DNA from 4 places in the Streptomyces sp. Rer75 genome. Region 1 is predicted to be linked to each of the others. Evidence: riboswitches for the same ligand, from Rfam matches in the RefSeq annotation. Region 1 holds a riboswitch; each other region holds the start of a gene.
The links. Region 1 has a riboswitch for cobalamin ahead of HYQ63_RS38600 (HoxN/HupN/NixA family nickel/cobalt transporter). Riboswitches for the same ligand answer to the same signal wherever they lie in the genome.
Positions count from the first base shown of each region.

Region 2: it holds a riboswitch for cobalamin, as region 1 does, so the genes downstream of both, HYQ63_RS10415 (cobalamin biosynthesis protein) here and HYQ63_RS38600 (HoxN/HupN/NixA family nickel/cobalt transporter) in region 1, are expected to answer to the same signal.
Region 3: it holds a riboswitch for cobalamin, as region 1 does, so the genes downstream of both, HYQ63_RS28205 (ribonucleoside-diphosphate reductase subunit alpha) here and HYQ63_RS38600 (HoxN/HupN/NixA family nickel/cobalt transporter) in region 1, are expected to answer to the same signal.
Region 4: it holds a riboswitch for cobalamin, as region 1 does, so the genes downstream of both, metE (5-methyltetrahydropteroyltriglutamate--homocysteine S-methyltransferase) here and HYQ63_RS38600 (HoxN/HupN/NixA family nickel/cobalt transporter) in region 1, are expected to answer to the same signal.

Region 1 covers NZ_CP058693.1:9,084,286-9,087,484, forward strand. The annotation lists gene HYQ63_RS38590 (LysR family transcriptional regulator) at 1-566, opposite strand, end outside; gene HYQ63_RS38595 (DMT family transporter) at 635-1,576, shown strand; cobalamin riboswitch at 1,669-1,869, shown strand; gene HYQ63_RS38600 (HoxN/HupN/NixA family nickel/cobalt transporter) at 1,897-2,997, shown strand; gene HYQ63_RS38605 (aconitate hydratase) at 3,132-3,199, shown strand, end outside.
Region 2 covers NZ_CP058693.1:2,526,662-2,529,860, forward strand. The annotation lists gene HYQ63_RS10405 (inorganic phosphate transporter) at 1-385, shown strand, start outside; gene HYQ63_RS10410 (hypothetical protein) at 401-631, shown strand; cobalamin riboswitch at 808-949, shown strand; gene HYQ63_RS10415 (cobalamin biosynthesis protein) at 1,091-2,071, shown strand; gene HYQ63_RS10420 (cobyric acid synthase) at 2,068-3,199, shown strand, end outside.
Region 3 covers NZ_CP058693.1:6,493,742-6,496,940, forward strand. The annotation lists gene HYQ63_RS28205 (ribonucleoside-diphosphate reductase subunit alpha) at 1-1,765, opposite strand, end outside; cobalamin riboswitch at 1,893-2,033, opposite strand; gene HYQ63_RS28210 (FGGY-family carbohydrate kinase) at 2,131-3,199, opposite strand, start outside.
Region 4 covers NZ_CP058693.1:4,889,408-4,892,606, forward strand. The annotation lists gene metE (5-methyltetrahydropteroyltriglutamate--homocysteine S-methyltransferase) at 1-1,668, opposite strand, end outside; cobalamin riboswitch at 1,830-2,061, opposite strand; gene HYQ63_RS20615 (MarR family winged helix-turn-helix transcriptional regulator) at 2,120-2,659, shown strand; gene HYQ63_RS20620 (potassium transporter TrkA) at 2,772-3,199, shown strand, end outside.

The DNA of each region.
Region 1 (3,199 bases):
ACCAGCAGCGTGCGGTCGCTGATGTCGGCGAGCCTGATGGAGCGGCGCCGGGCCAGGGGGTCGTCCGCGGCCATCGCGCACAGCCGCCGCTCGAGCCCCACGATGGCGGAGTCGAAGCGGTGGTCCTCCAGCGGCCTGCGCAGCACGGCCAGGTCGCAGGCCCCTTCCGCCAGACCGGCCGTGGTGGCGTTGACGCGGACGAGGTGCAGATCGGTCTCCGGATGGGCGGCGGCCCAGCGGCGCTGGAAGGCGGGGGTGTGACTGCCCAGCGCCGACCACGCGTAGCCGATCCGCAGCCGTGTGTGACCCGAGGTGGCCTCCCGCACCAGGTCGTCCACCTCTCCGAGCACCCGCCGGGCCTGCGCCACCACCCGCAGCCCGGTCCCGGTCGGGGTCACGGTCCGGGAGGTGCGCCGCAACAGGCGCACCCCGAGGCCGCGTTCGAGCGAGGCCAGCGTGCGGGACACGGCCGCCTGGGAGACCCCGAGCGCGATCGCGGCATCGGTGAAGGTGCCCTCGTCCACGATCGCGACGAGACAGCGCAACTGCCGCAGCTCCACATCCATAACCCAAGCGTATAGGTACGACGGTCAACGCATTTTGCGCAACGGTCGCGCGACCGCACGATCGGGGTATGGACGCAGCCCACGCCCCCGCTCCTGCCCCCGCCCAGACGACCGCCACGTCACACCGCACCGGTCCGGACCTGCCGGACGCCCCGGGCACATCGGGCCGGAAACCGGCCGGGCACCCGCTGGCCGGTGTGCTCACCATGGCCGGCAGCGGCCTGTCCAACCAGACCGGCGCGGCGATTGGCTCCCTCGCCTTTCCGGTGCTCGGAGCCTCCGGTGTCGTCGCGGTACGCCAGTACGTCGCCGCCATCGTCCTGCTGGCCGTCGGCCGCCCCCGCTTGCGGTCCTTCACCAAGCAGCAGTGGTGGCCGGTGCTGCTGCTGGCCCTGGTCTTCGGCGCCATGAACCTGTCCCTGTACAGCGCCATCGACCGCATCGGCCTCGGGCTCGCGGTGACCCTGGAGTTCCTCGGGCCGCTCACCATCGCCCTGTCCGCCTCGCACCGCCGCACGGACGCGTGCTGCGCGCTGGTCGCGCTGGCGGGCGTGGTCACCCTGATGCGTCCACAGCCCTCCACCGACTACCTGGGGCTCGGCCTCGGGCTGCTGGCGGCCGCCTGCTGGGCGTCGTACATCCTGCTCAACCGCACCGTCGGCCGCCGCGTCCCCGGGGCGCAGGGGTCGGCGGCCGCCGCCGCGGTCTCCGCCGTGCTGTTCCTGCCCGTCGGGATCGCCATCGCCGTCCAGCACCCGCCGACCGCGGGGGCCGCCGGATACGCCATCGCCGCCGGTGTCCTCTCCTCCGCCGTGCCCTATCTCGCCGACCTGTTCACGCTGCGCCGCGTGCCCGCCCAGACCTTCGGGCTCTTCATGAGCGTCAACCCGGTCCTCGCCGCCGTCGTCGGATGGATCCTGCTCGGCCAGGGCCTGGGGTGGACCGAGTGGGCGAGCATCGGCGCCATCGTCGCGGCCAACGCGCTCAGCATCCTCACCTCACGCGCGTGACCGCTGCTGAACCTCGCGCGCGTGACCGCTGTTGAACCTCACGCGCGACCGCTGCTGAAAGTGCGCCACTTGCCGGTTTTGCGGGGCGCCGCCTACAGTTGCGGCGCCGTGGTGTTCGGGAAGCCGGTGTGAAACCGGAGCGGCCCTCGCCACTGTGATCGGGGAGTTCTCGTCCCGTTCCGCGGCCGCAGGACCGGGCCGCGGAGCCACTGGCCGCCCTGCGCGGCCGGGAAGGCAGGGGCGGTCGCGTCGACCCGTCAGCCAGGAGACCGGCCGCGGCATCTCACGAAGTGATCCACGAGGTGCTGGAGCGTGACCGCATGACCCTGCCCACCGCATTCGCATGGCGGCGCGAGGACACCGTCCGGACCGCCGGGCTGCTGGCGGTGATCGTCGCCCTGCACGCCGTCGCCTTCGGTCTGCTCTTCCTGGTGGTCACGCCGCAGCACTACGAGGTCGGCGCCAAGACGTTCGGCGTCGGCCTCGGGATCACCGCGTACACCCTGGGCATGCGGCACGCCTTCGACGCCGACCACATCGCCGCCATCGACAACACCACCCGCAAGCTGATGGCCGACGGCAAACGGCCGGTGTCGGTGGGCTTCTGGTTCGCGCTCGGCCACTCCAGCGTCGTGGTCCTGCTGGCCGCGCTGGTCGCCGGGGGTACGCAGCTGGCGGGCACCCTGGTGAACGAGAACTCCGGCGCCCACCAGGTCCTCGGGGTCATCGGCACCACCGTGTCCGGCACCTTCCTCTACCTCATCGCCGCGCTCAACCTGGTCGCCCTGCTGGGCATCCTGCGGGTGTTCCGGGCGATGCGCGCCGGGCAGTTCGACGAGTCGGAGCTGGAGGCGCACCTGGATTCGCGCGGCTTCATGAACCGCGTCCTGGGCCGCTTCACGAAGTCCATCACCCGGCCCGGCCAGATGTACCCGCTCGGCTTCCTCTTCGGGCTCGGCTTCGACACCGCCACCGAGGTCACGCTGATGGTGATGGCCGGGAGCGGCGCCGCCGCGGGACTGCCCTGGTACGCCATCCTGTGCCTGCCGCTGCTGTTCGCCGCCGGGATGAGCCTGTTCGACACCCTCGACGGCACCTTCATGAACTTCGCCTACCAGTGGGCGTTCTCCAACCCCGTCCGCAAGGTGTTCTACAACCTGGCCATCACCGGCCTGTCGATCGCGGTGGCCTTCCTCATCGGCACCATCGAGCTGGTCGGCGTGCTCCACGACAAGCTCGCCCTGCGGGACGCCGTCACCGGCTGGATCTCCGGGCTGAACCTGGACAACGTCGGGTTCATCATCGTCGGCCTGTTCGTCGTGGTGTGGGCCGCGGCGCTGGCCTACTGGCGGATCGCCAAGGTCGAACAGCGCTGGGCTGTCCGCACCGCCCCGGCCGCCGCGGACGCGGACGGCGGCTGACGCCGGGCCCGGGCCCGGGACGCCCGTCCGGGTGACTGTGCCGGGTCGGGCCCCGCATGGCGGCCGCGGAACGGGAACCCGCATGGTGGCGCCCGGACCGTCCGGCCGCGCCGCACCGGGAAGGCGGTACCGCTATGGGTCTGCCCCATGGCCACGCACACGGCACCGTGACGCAGCGGCTGATCGGCGACCACCTCGTGTC
Region 2 (3,199 bases), 6.6 Mb from region 1:
GTGGGCGCTGACCCTCCCGGCCGCCGGTCTGGTGGCCGCCGGTGCGGCGCTGCTGGCCGGCCAGGGCAACGGGGGCATCACCGCGGTCGCCGTCCTCGCGGTGCTGGGCTGCGGCGTCATCTGGATGCTGTCGCGCCGCAAGCCGGTGGACGCCAGCAACGTCAACGAGCTGGGTGCGGAGTCCGCCGAGCCGGTCGGTGTCGTCACCGCCGCCGTGCGGTCGGTCGCCCCGCCGCCCGCCGGAAAGACCGCATCCGCTGCCGATGGCACCGATGGCACGGATGCCGCAGACGCCTCGAACGCCTCGGGCTCGACGTCCGCCGAGGACGCCTCGTCCGAATCCGCCCCGACCCCCGCCACCGCGGGAACCGGTTCCACCAGCTGACAGGGAGCACACGCAATGCACATCGACTGGGCGGCCCTCGGCCAGGTCTTCGGCGTCAGCCTCGCGGTGACGGTCGGCGTCGTAGGGGTCTTCACCCTGGGCATCATCGGCACCTCCCGTACGGCTCAGCCGCAGCCCCAGGCCGCCGCGGGCGGCGCTTCCGCGGTTGCGCGCACCGGCGCGTACGCCTGTTTCGCGCTGTGCGCCGCGGTCGTGGCGTACGGCATCTATCTGATCGTGGCCTGAAACCAACGGAGGCCACTCAAGCCGCGGGGCGGTGGGCGCTGTTCGGCGCCCACCGCCCCGCGGTCGTTCCCGCGCGGGCGCCTGTGGATCTCGGCACACTCTGGCATCGCAGGTCAAATGCGAGTTGACGGCCATTCGCGCCCCATGGTGGACTTCCCGAGCCAAACGGCGGCAGGAGAGGAAGCCGGTGAGAATCCGGCGCGGTCCCGCCACTGTCACCGGGGAGCGCTCTCCCCTCACCGCAAGGGGTCACGGCCGTCCGTACGCCAGGAGGGCTGGAAGACCGGGAGAGCCGCGGATCCGGGAGCCAGGAGACTCTCACCGCCGGTCACGTCGAGCCAGGGCGCGGACCCTGAGTGAGGACATACCGCCATGCCCGGCACTGCCACGCCGTCAGCTCCTCCTGTCCGCATGCTCGGCGGCGGTCCTCGCCGCAGAGGCATGACGGCGGTCTGAAGGATGCGTGCCGACCACGCCTCGTACGCGTGCGGCGCCGCACTCGGCTTCCTCGGCGACCTCGCCGCGGGCGATCCGCGCCGCGGCCATCCGGTGGCCGCGTTCGGGCGGGCCGCCGCGGCCGTCGAGCGGCGGCTGTGGCGCGATCACCGCGGTTCCGGGGCCCTGCACACCGCGCTGTGCGCGGGCGGCGCGGCCGCCGGTGCCGCGCTGCTGGCGCGTACCGTACGCGGCTTCGCGGGCCGACGCCGGACGGCCGATGCCGCGCTGACCGCCGCCACCACCTGGGCCGTACTGGGCGGCACCTCGCTGGTGCGGGAGGCCCGGGTCATCGGTGACGCGCTGGCCGCCGGGGACGTCGACGCCGCGCGGGAGCGGCTGCCGCATCTGTGCGGACGCGATCCGCAGGCGCTGGACGCACAGCAGATCGCGCGGGCGGTCGTCGAGTCGGTGGCCGAGAACACCTCGGACGCGGTCGTGGGCGCGCTCGTGTGGGGGGCCGTGGCCGGGGTGCCGGGGCTCGTCGGCTTCCGCGCCGTCAACACCCTGGACGCCATGGTGGGCCACAAGTCGGCCCGCTACAGCCGGTTCGGCTGGGCCGCGGCCCGGCTGGACGACGTCGCGGGCTGGCCCGGCGCCCGGCTCACCGCCGCCCTGGCCGCCCTCGCCGGGCCCGATCCGCGCGGCGCGTGGCGCGCCTGGCGCGACGACGGCGGACGCCACCCGAGCCCCAACGCGGGCCCGGTGGAGGCGGCGTTCGCGGGCGCGCTGGGGGTCCGGCTGGGCGGCACGCTGGCGTACGCGGGCCGGGTCGAGCACCGCCCGGTGCTGAACCCGGGCGGCCGTCCCGTGACGGCGGCCGACATTCCGCGGGCGATCCTCCTCTCGCGGCGGGTGTCGGCGCTCGCTCTGCTCACCACCGTCGTGGCTCGTTCCGGAGCCGGTCGGGGCTCCGGAGCCGATCAGGAAAGGGTGAATCGATGACCCTGGGGGGCGGACTGCTCATCGCGGGAACGACCTCGGACGCCGGGAAGAGCGTCGTCACGGCGGGCATATGCCGCTGGCTGGCGCGCAAAGGGCTCCGGGTCGCCCCGTTCAAGGCGCAGAACATGTCGCTCAACTCCTTCGTCACCCGGGACGGCGCCGAGATCGGGCGGGCCCAGGCGATGCAGGCCGCCGCCGCGCGCGTCGAACCGAGCGCCCTGATGAACCCGGTCCTGCTGAAGCCGGGCAGCGACCGCAGCAGCCAGGTGGTGCTGCTCGGCAAGCCGGTGGGCGAGATGAGCGCGCGCGGGTATTACGGGGGGTCTGGGGGGTCGTCCCCCGAGGAAAGGCTGCACTCGGAGCGGCGGCGCGAAGGGCTGCTGGAGACCGTCACCGAGTGCCTGAGCGAGCTGCGGCGCACGCATGACGCGGTGATCTGCGAGGGCGCGGGCAGCCCGGCCGAGATCAATCTGCGCCGCACCGACATCGTCAACCTCGGTCTTGCCCGGGCCGCGGGGCTGCCGGTCGTCGTGGTCGGGGACATCGACCGCGGCGGCGTCTTCGCGTCCTTCTTCGGCACGACCGCGCTGCTGTCCCGCGAGGACCAGCGGCACATCGCCGCCTATGTGGTGAACAAGTTCCGCGGCGATGTGAGCCTGCTGGAACCCGGGCTGGACATGCTGCGCGACCTCACCGGACGGCCGACCGTCGGTGTGCTGCCGTACGCGCACGGCCTCGGCATCGACGAGGAGGACGGGCTGCGCGTCTCGCTGCGCGGCACGGTGCGCGAGAGCGTCGTCGCACCGCCGCACGGCGCGGACGTGCTGCGGGTCGCGGTGGCCGCCGTACCGCTGATGTCCAACTTCACCGACGTGGACGCGCTGGCCGCCGAGCCGGGCGTGATCGTGCGCTTCGTGGACCGCCCGGAGGAGCTGGCCGACGCCGATCTGGTGGTGCTGCCGGGCACCCGGGGCACCGTGAAGGCGCTGGAGTGGCTGCGCGAGCGCGGTCTCGCCGACGCGATCGCGCGGCGGGCCGCGGAGGGGCGGCCGGTGCTCGGGATCTGCGGCGGCTTCCAGGCGCTGGGCTACGCAATCGAGGACGAGGTCGAGTCGAAGGCCGGGACGG
Region 3 (3,199 bases), 2.6 Mb from region 1:
CGGCCTGCGCGCCGGTGTAGTGGTCCGGGTGGAGCACGCCGCGCGCGGTGCGGGTCTCGGCCCAGGCCGGGTGCGGGCCGTGGCGCTCGGCGAGGTCGCAGGACGCCTCGTACGCGGCGAGCATGATGCGCTCGGAGATCCGGGTGGAGAGCGCCTGCGCCTCGGGCGAGTCGAACGGCAGCCGCAGCCGGAAGAAGACGTCCTGGAGGCCCATCAGGCCGAGCCCCACAGGACGCCAGCGGGAGTTGGAGGCCCCGGCCTCTTCCGTGGGGTAGAAGTTGATGTCCACCACGCGGTCGAGGAAGGTCACGGCGGTGCGGACGGTGCGGTCCAGCCGCTCCCAGTCCATCTCGCCGTCCTCACCCAGGTGCGCGGCCAGGTTGACCGAGCCGAGGTTGCAGACGGCGGTCTCGCTGTCGTCGGTGACCTCCAGGATCTCGGTGCACAGGTTGGAGGAGTGGACGACCCGGCCCGGCTCGGCGGTCTGGTTGGCGGTGCGGTTGGCGGCGTCCTTGAACGTCATCCAGCCGTTGCCGGTCTGCGCGAGGGTGCGCATCATCCGGGAGTACAGCTGGCGCGCCGGGACCTGCTTGAGCGCCCGCCCCTCGGCCTCGGCCTTCCGGTACGCGGCGTCGAACTCCTCGCCCCACAGGTCGACCAGTTCGGGCGCGTCCACGGGCGAGAACAGCGACCAGTCGCCGTCCGCCTCGACCCGGCGCATGAACTCGTCCGGGATCCAGTGCGCGATGTTGAGGTTGTGGGTGCGGCGGGCCTCTTCGCCCGTGTTGTCCCGCAGCTCCAGGAACTCCTCGATGTCCGCGTGCCAGGTCTCCAGGTAGACGCAGGCCGCGCCCTTGCGCCGGCCGCCCTGGTTGACGGCCGCCACCGAGGCGTCGAGCGTGCGCAGGAACGGCACGATGCCGTTGGAGTGCCCGTTGGTGCCGCGGATCAGCGAACCGCGGGCGCGGATGCGGGAGTACGACAGCCCGATGCCGCCCGCGTGCTTCGAGAGGCGCGCCACCTGGTGGTAGCGGTTGTAGATCGAGTCCAGCTCGTCCAGCGGCGAGTCCAGCAGATAGCAGGAGGACATCTGCGGGTGCCGGGTGCCGGAGTTGAACAGCGTGGGGGAGCTGGGCAGGTACGACAGCGTGCTGGTCATCCGGTACAGCTCGGCGACGTCGTCCAGCGCCCGCTCGGTCAGGTCCTCGGCGAGCCCGCAGGCCACCCGCAGCAGGAAGTGCTGCGGGGTCTCGATCACCTGACGGGTGATCGGGTGGCGGAGCAGATAGCGACTGTGCAGGGTGCGCAGCCCGAAGTAGCCGAAGCGGTCGTCGGCGCCGTCGGCCAGTGCCTGGTCGACCAGCGCGTCCAGCCGGGCGGCGTGGGCGGTCACGAACTCGGCGGTGGAGTCGGCGATCAGGCCCTCGCGGTGGCCCACGGCGACGGACGCGGAGAAGGAGTCCGCGCCCTGCCCGGCCGCCTCGTCGGCGATCGCGCGGGTCAGCAGCCGCGCGGCGAGCTTGGAGTACTCCGGCTCCTCGCCGATGAGTCCGGCCGCCGCCTCGGTCGCCAGGGAGCGCAACTCCGCCTCGTCCGAACCGGGATGGCGGCCGCGCAGGGCGGCGGCCGCGACCTTGCCGGGGTCGGTGGCGGGCAGATCGGCGGTGAGCCCGGTGAGGGTCCGCAGCAGGGCGGTCCCGGGCGCGTCGGCCGCTGCCGGAGTTTCCGCTGCCTCTGAAACCGGGTCGGCGGGCGCGATGGTCACTGAAGTGTTCTCCCTCGCTCGGCTGGGGGCCTGACGAGGGCAGTGCGCGATGGCCGCTTACGGGCATGCCGATTCCGCTCTACGGCACACCACGCAGCGTCCATCGGCCCAACCCGCGAGGCCCGGACGTATGCAGACGGCCGTCGGCAGGTCATCGGACTCACGGGTACGCAAAAGCGCACACGTACACCGTTGCGGGACAGTTCCGGATTCCCACCGGATTCCCCTGCGGCGACAGCGGAGACGAGCATACATCTTGTGTCGTGCTGCGCACGCGCCCCCAGATGTTGTGTCGTCAGCTGGGCGGATTCGTATAGATGTGCTAGTCACGTCGGGCCTTGGCCGCGCCGGAATCCCAGGGAAAACTAGCTTCCCGGACCGCTCGTCCGCCATTCGTCCAGGGCACGGGCGAGGCGGTCGCGGTAGCCCGCGTAGCCGTCCTCGTACGCGCCGCGAAGCTCGCTCCGCGGCTCGACCGTACGGGACGCGGAGCGCCACCGGGACGCGTCCACGGGGTCGCCGAGCGACCGCCACGCGACCGCGACCGCGCCCCGCGCGCCGACCTCCGGCTCGTCCGGAATGACCACCGGACGGCCGATGACGTTCGCGAAAATCTCCGTCCAGGAGGCGGAACGCACCCCTCCGCCGCACAGCGCGAGCCGTCCCGAGAGCCCGGCCGCCTCCAGGCAGTGGCGGGCCGCGTAGGCGATGGCCTCGCACACGGCCCGTACGGTGTCGGCGCGGGTGGTGGCGAGGGTGAGACCGTCCAACCGCCCCTGGGCGGCGGGCTCCACGAACGGGGCGCGCTCCCCGGCGCCGGACAGGAAGGGCAGCGCGGTCACCCCGTTCGCCCCCGGCGGACTCCCGTCGAGCAGGGCGTCCAGCTCGGCGGTGGTCGTCCCTGTGAGATCGAGCACCCACTCCAGGGCGGCCGTGCCGACCATCGCGGGCATCGCGCGCAGCCAGCGCTCCGGGTCGGGGGTGCACAGCCACATTCCGGCCGGATCGGCCGAAGCGTCCACCGCCGCGCGGTCGGTGAGCACCTGGCAGGCCAGCGTGGTGCCGACGATGAGCAGCCCGTCGCCCACGTCCCGCACCCCGCTGCCGATGGCGCACGCCGGAAGGTCGTACGGACCGGAGACGACGGGCAGGCCGGGCGGCAGCCCGGTCAGCCGGGCCCCCTCGTCGTCCAGCGCGAGGACGGTGCCGGGCGCGGCGGGGCCCGGCAGCAGCCGGGCGTGGCCGGACAGTCCGCAGCGCTCCAGGGCGTCCGGCACATAGGTGCGGGTGGTGACGTCGAGGAACGGCAGGGACGCGTCGGAGGCGTCCACGGTGATGGCGCCGGTCAGCCGCTGGGCCACCGCGTCCACGCAGTAGCCCGCGACCGCCGCCCGCTCCAGCGCCTCCGGCTCGTGCTCGGCCAGCCAGTGCAGC
Region 4 (3,199 bases), 4.2 Mb from region 1:
CTGGGCGTACGTCGTCCAGCGCACCGTCATCGGCTCGGGCCGGGAGATGTCGCCGGCCAGGATCGGCGGGCGGACGTAGCGGGTGCCGTAGGACTGCACCCAGCCGTGCCGGGTGGCGAGGTAGCCGGTGAGCTGTTCGGCGAAGTACTGGACCATGTCGTTGCGTTCGGGCTCGCCGTGCACCAGGACATCGATGCCCGTCTTCTCCTGGAAGGAGATCACGTCCTGGATCTCGGCCGCTATGCGCTGCTCGTATCCGGCGGTGTCGATGCGTCCGGCGCGCAGGTCGGCGCGGGCGGTGCGCAGCTCGCTGGTCTGCGGGAACGAGCCGATGGTGGTCGTCGGCAGCGCGGGCAGCCGCAGCCGGGCGCGCTGGGCGGGGGCGCGTTCGGCGTACGGCTCGGGGCGGCGGGCGTCGGCGTCGGTGACGGCCTCGGCGCGGGCGCGTACGGCCGGGTCGCGGGTGAGCGTGGAGGTGGCCCGGGAGGCCAGGTCGGCGCGGTTGGCGGCGAGTTGTGCGGCGATGGTGCCGGTGCCCTGGGCGATGCCGCGGGCGAGGGTCGCGACCTCGGCGGCCTTCTGGCGGGCGAAGGCCAGCCAGCGGGCGATCTGGGGGTCGATGTCGCGTTCGGCCGCCGTGTCGAGGGGGACGTGGAGGAGGGAGCAGGAGGCGGCGACGTCGACCCGGTCGGCGAAGCCGAGCAGGGTGCCGAGCCTGGACAGCGAGGCGGGGAGGTCGTTGATCCACACGTTGCGGCCGTCCACGACGCCCGCGACCAGGCGCTTGCCGGGCAGTCCGCCGACGGCGGCGAGGTCGTCGAGGTTGGCGGCGGCGGGCCCGGTGAAGTCGAGCGCCAGCCCGTCCACGGGGGCCTTGGCCAGGACGGACAGGGCCTCGCCGAGGCGGTCGAAGTACGAGGCGACCAGCAGCCGGGGGCGGTCGGTGAGGGCTCCCAGTTCGCGGTACGCGCGGGCGGCGGCGTTCAGTTCGGCGGCGGTGCGGTCCTGGACGAGCGCGGGTTCGTCCAGCTGGACCCACTCGGCGCCGACCGCCCGCAGATCGGCCAGCACCTCCGCGTACACCGGCAGCAGCCGGTCCAGCAGGGTGAGCGGCTCGAAGTCCGGCGCGACGCCGGGTGCGGGCTTGGCGAGCAGGAGGTAGGTGACGGGGCCGACCAGCACCGGCCGGGCGATGTGACCGAATGCGACCGCTTCCGACAGCTCGGCGACCTGCTTCGCCGAGTTGGCGGCGAAGACGGTATCGGGGCCGAGTTCGGGCACCAGGTAGTGGTAGTTGGTGTCGAACCACTTGGTCATCTCCAGCGGCGCAGCCTCCTGGGTGCCGCGTGCCATGGCGAAGTAGCCGTCCAGCGCGTCGGCTTCGACGGCGGCGCGGTGGCGGTCCGGTACGGCGCCGACCATGACGCTGGTGTCCAGCACATGGTCGTAGAACGAGAAGTCACCGGTCGGCACCTCGTCGATACCGGCGTCGGCCAGCTGCCGCCAGTTCGCCTCGCGCAGGCTCACGGCGGTGTCCCGGAGGGCGTCGGCGCCGACCCGGCCCTTCCAGTAGCCCTCGACGGCCTTCTTCAGTTCGCGGTGGTGTCCCTGCCGGGGGTAGCCGTACACGGTGGCCCGTGCCGCCGCGGCCGCGGATGTCGCTGTCACGTAGCTCTCCTTCGCGAGCATGTCCCTTGGGGATCCCGGCCGGATCGGGGGCGCGAAGGAGTGACGAACCGGGCGGACCGACTGCGCGTCCGATACGCACGCGTCCGCCTGCTTGGTACGCCGACCCGCCCTCGAGGTCACCGGGATCTCCGCGCGCGATCGGTCGCGCACGGGCAACGGGCAGGTCTTCGGACTCGCGGGCACACCTCGTGACGTCGTGCACGTACGAGGCACCTACTGGCCGTCGCTTCCCGGATCCGTCTCCCGGACCCAGTGCGTATGACGGCGGTCGTTCCCGCTCACCGCTGCGGGGCAGTCCCGGATTTCCACCGGGTTCCCTCTTACGACGCGCCTGCCTGGCGGGCAGGGCGAACCAGCTGCGGGACCCAGCCTAGGCGGTGGTGCCGGATCGGGGCACCCCCTCCACAGGGGCAGGGGGTAGAAAGGGCGTATGGCGCGCCGTTCCTTAGCATCCGATGTGGTTTCCACAGCCTCCGCAGCCCCCGAGGCCGGAATCTCCGAGTCCGACGCCGAGGCGATGGTCACCGCCGTGCTGACCGCGTCCCGGCTGCTCGTCGCCGTCTCCGCCCGGTCGTTGGCCGCGGTGGAGGAGTCCTTGACGCTGCCGCAGTTCCGGATGCTGGTCGTCCTGGACGCCGGAGGCCCGCTGAGCCTGTCCGGGCTGGCCGGGGAGCTGGGCGTCCAGCCGTCGACCGCGATGCGCATGATCGACCGCCTGGTCACGACGGGTGTGGTCGCGCGCGGCGGCTCCGCCGAGGACCGGCGTACCAGCATGATCTCGCTCACCCGGGCCGGTCGGCGGGTCGTGGCCGAGGTCACGGAGCGGCGCCGCCGGGAGATCGCGCGCATCGTGGACGTCATGCCCGCCGGACAGCGCCGCCATCTGATCGAGGCGCTCCAGGCATTCGCCGAGGCGGGCGGCGAACCGACCGTCGAGACCGGGAGCCCGCAGGCCCACGCCGCCTGGTGACCGCGTGGGCGCCCCCGTCGCCCGGCAGCCGCACCCCCGTAACCCTGCGAGAATGATCAACTGCTCTGGGAGACCGTAAGGCCGGTGGGTGGCCGGGGGGATGGGACGTGCGATGAGGCTGCGGGACCGGCTGCGGTACTGGTTCGACGGCACGATGGACCGGGGGACGCCCGCCCTGATCGGCTGGCTCGGCCTCGCCTCGCTGGCGTTGATCGCCGTGGTCTCCACGCTGGTGGTCGCCCTCACCCACGAGGACACCCGGAAGAGCGGCGGCTGGACGGGCGTGGTGTGGATGAGCCTGCTGCGCACGCTCGATCCGGGCACCATGGGCGGGGACACGGGCCGACCGCTGTTCCTGGTGCTGATGCTCACGGTCACGATCGGCGGCATCTTCATCGTCAGCGCGCTCATCGGTGTGCTCACCACGGGCCTGGAGAACCGGATCCAGATGCTCCGCAAGGGCCGGTCGCGGCTGATCGAGCGCGGCCACACGATCGTGCTGGGCTGGTCGGACCAGGTGTTCACGGTGATCGCCGAGCT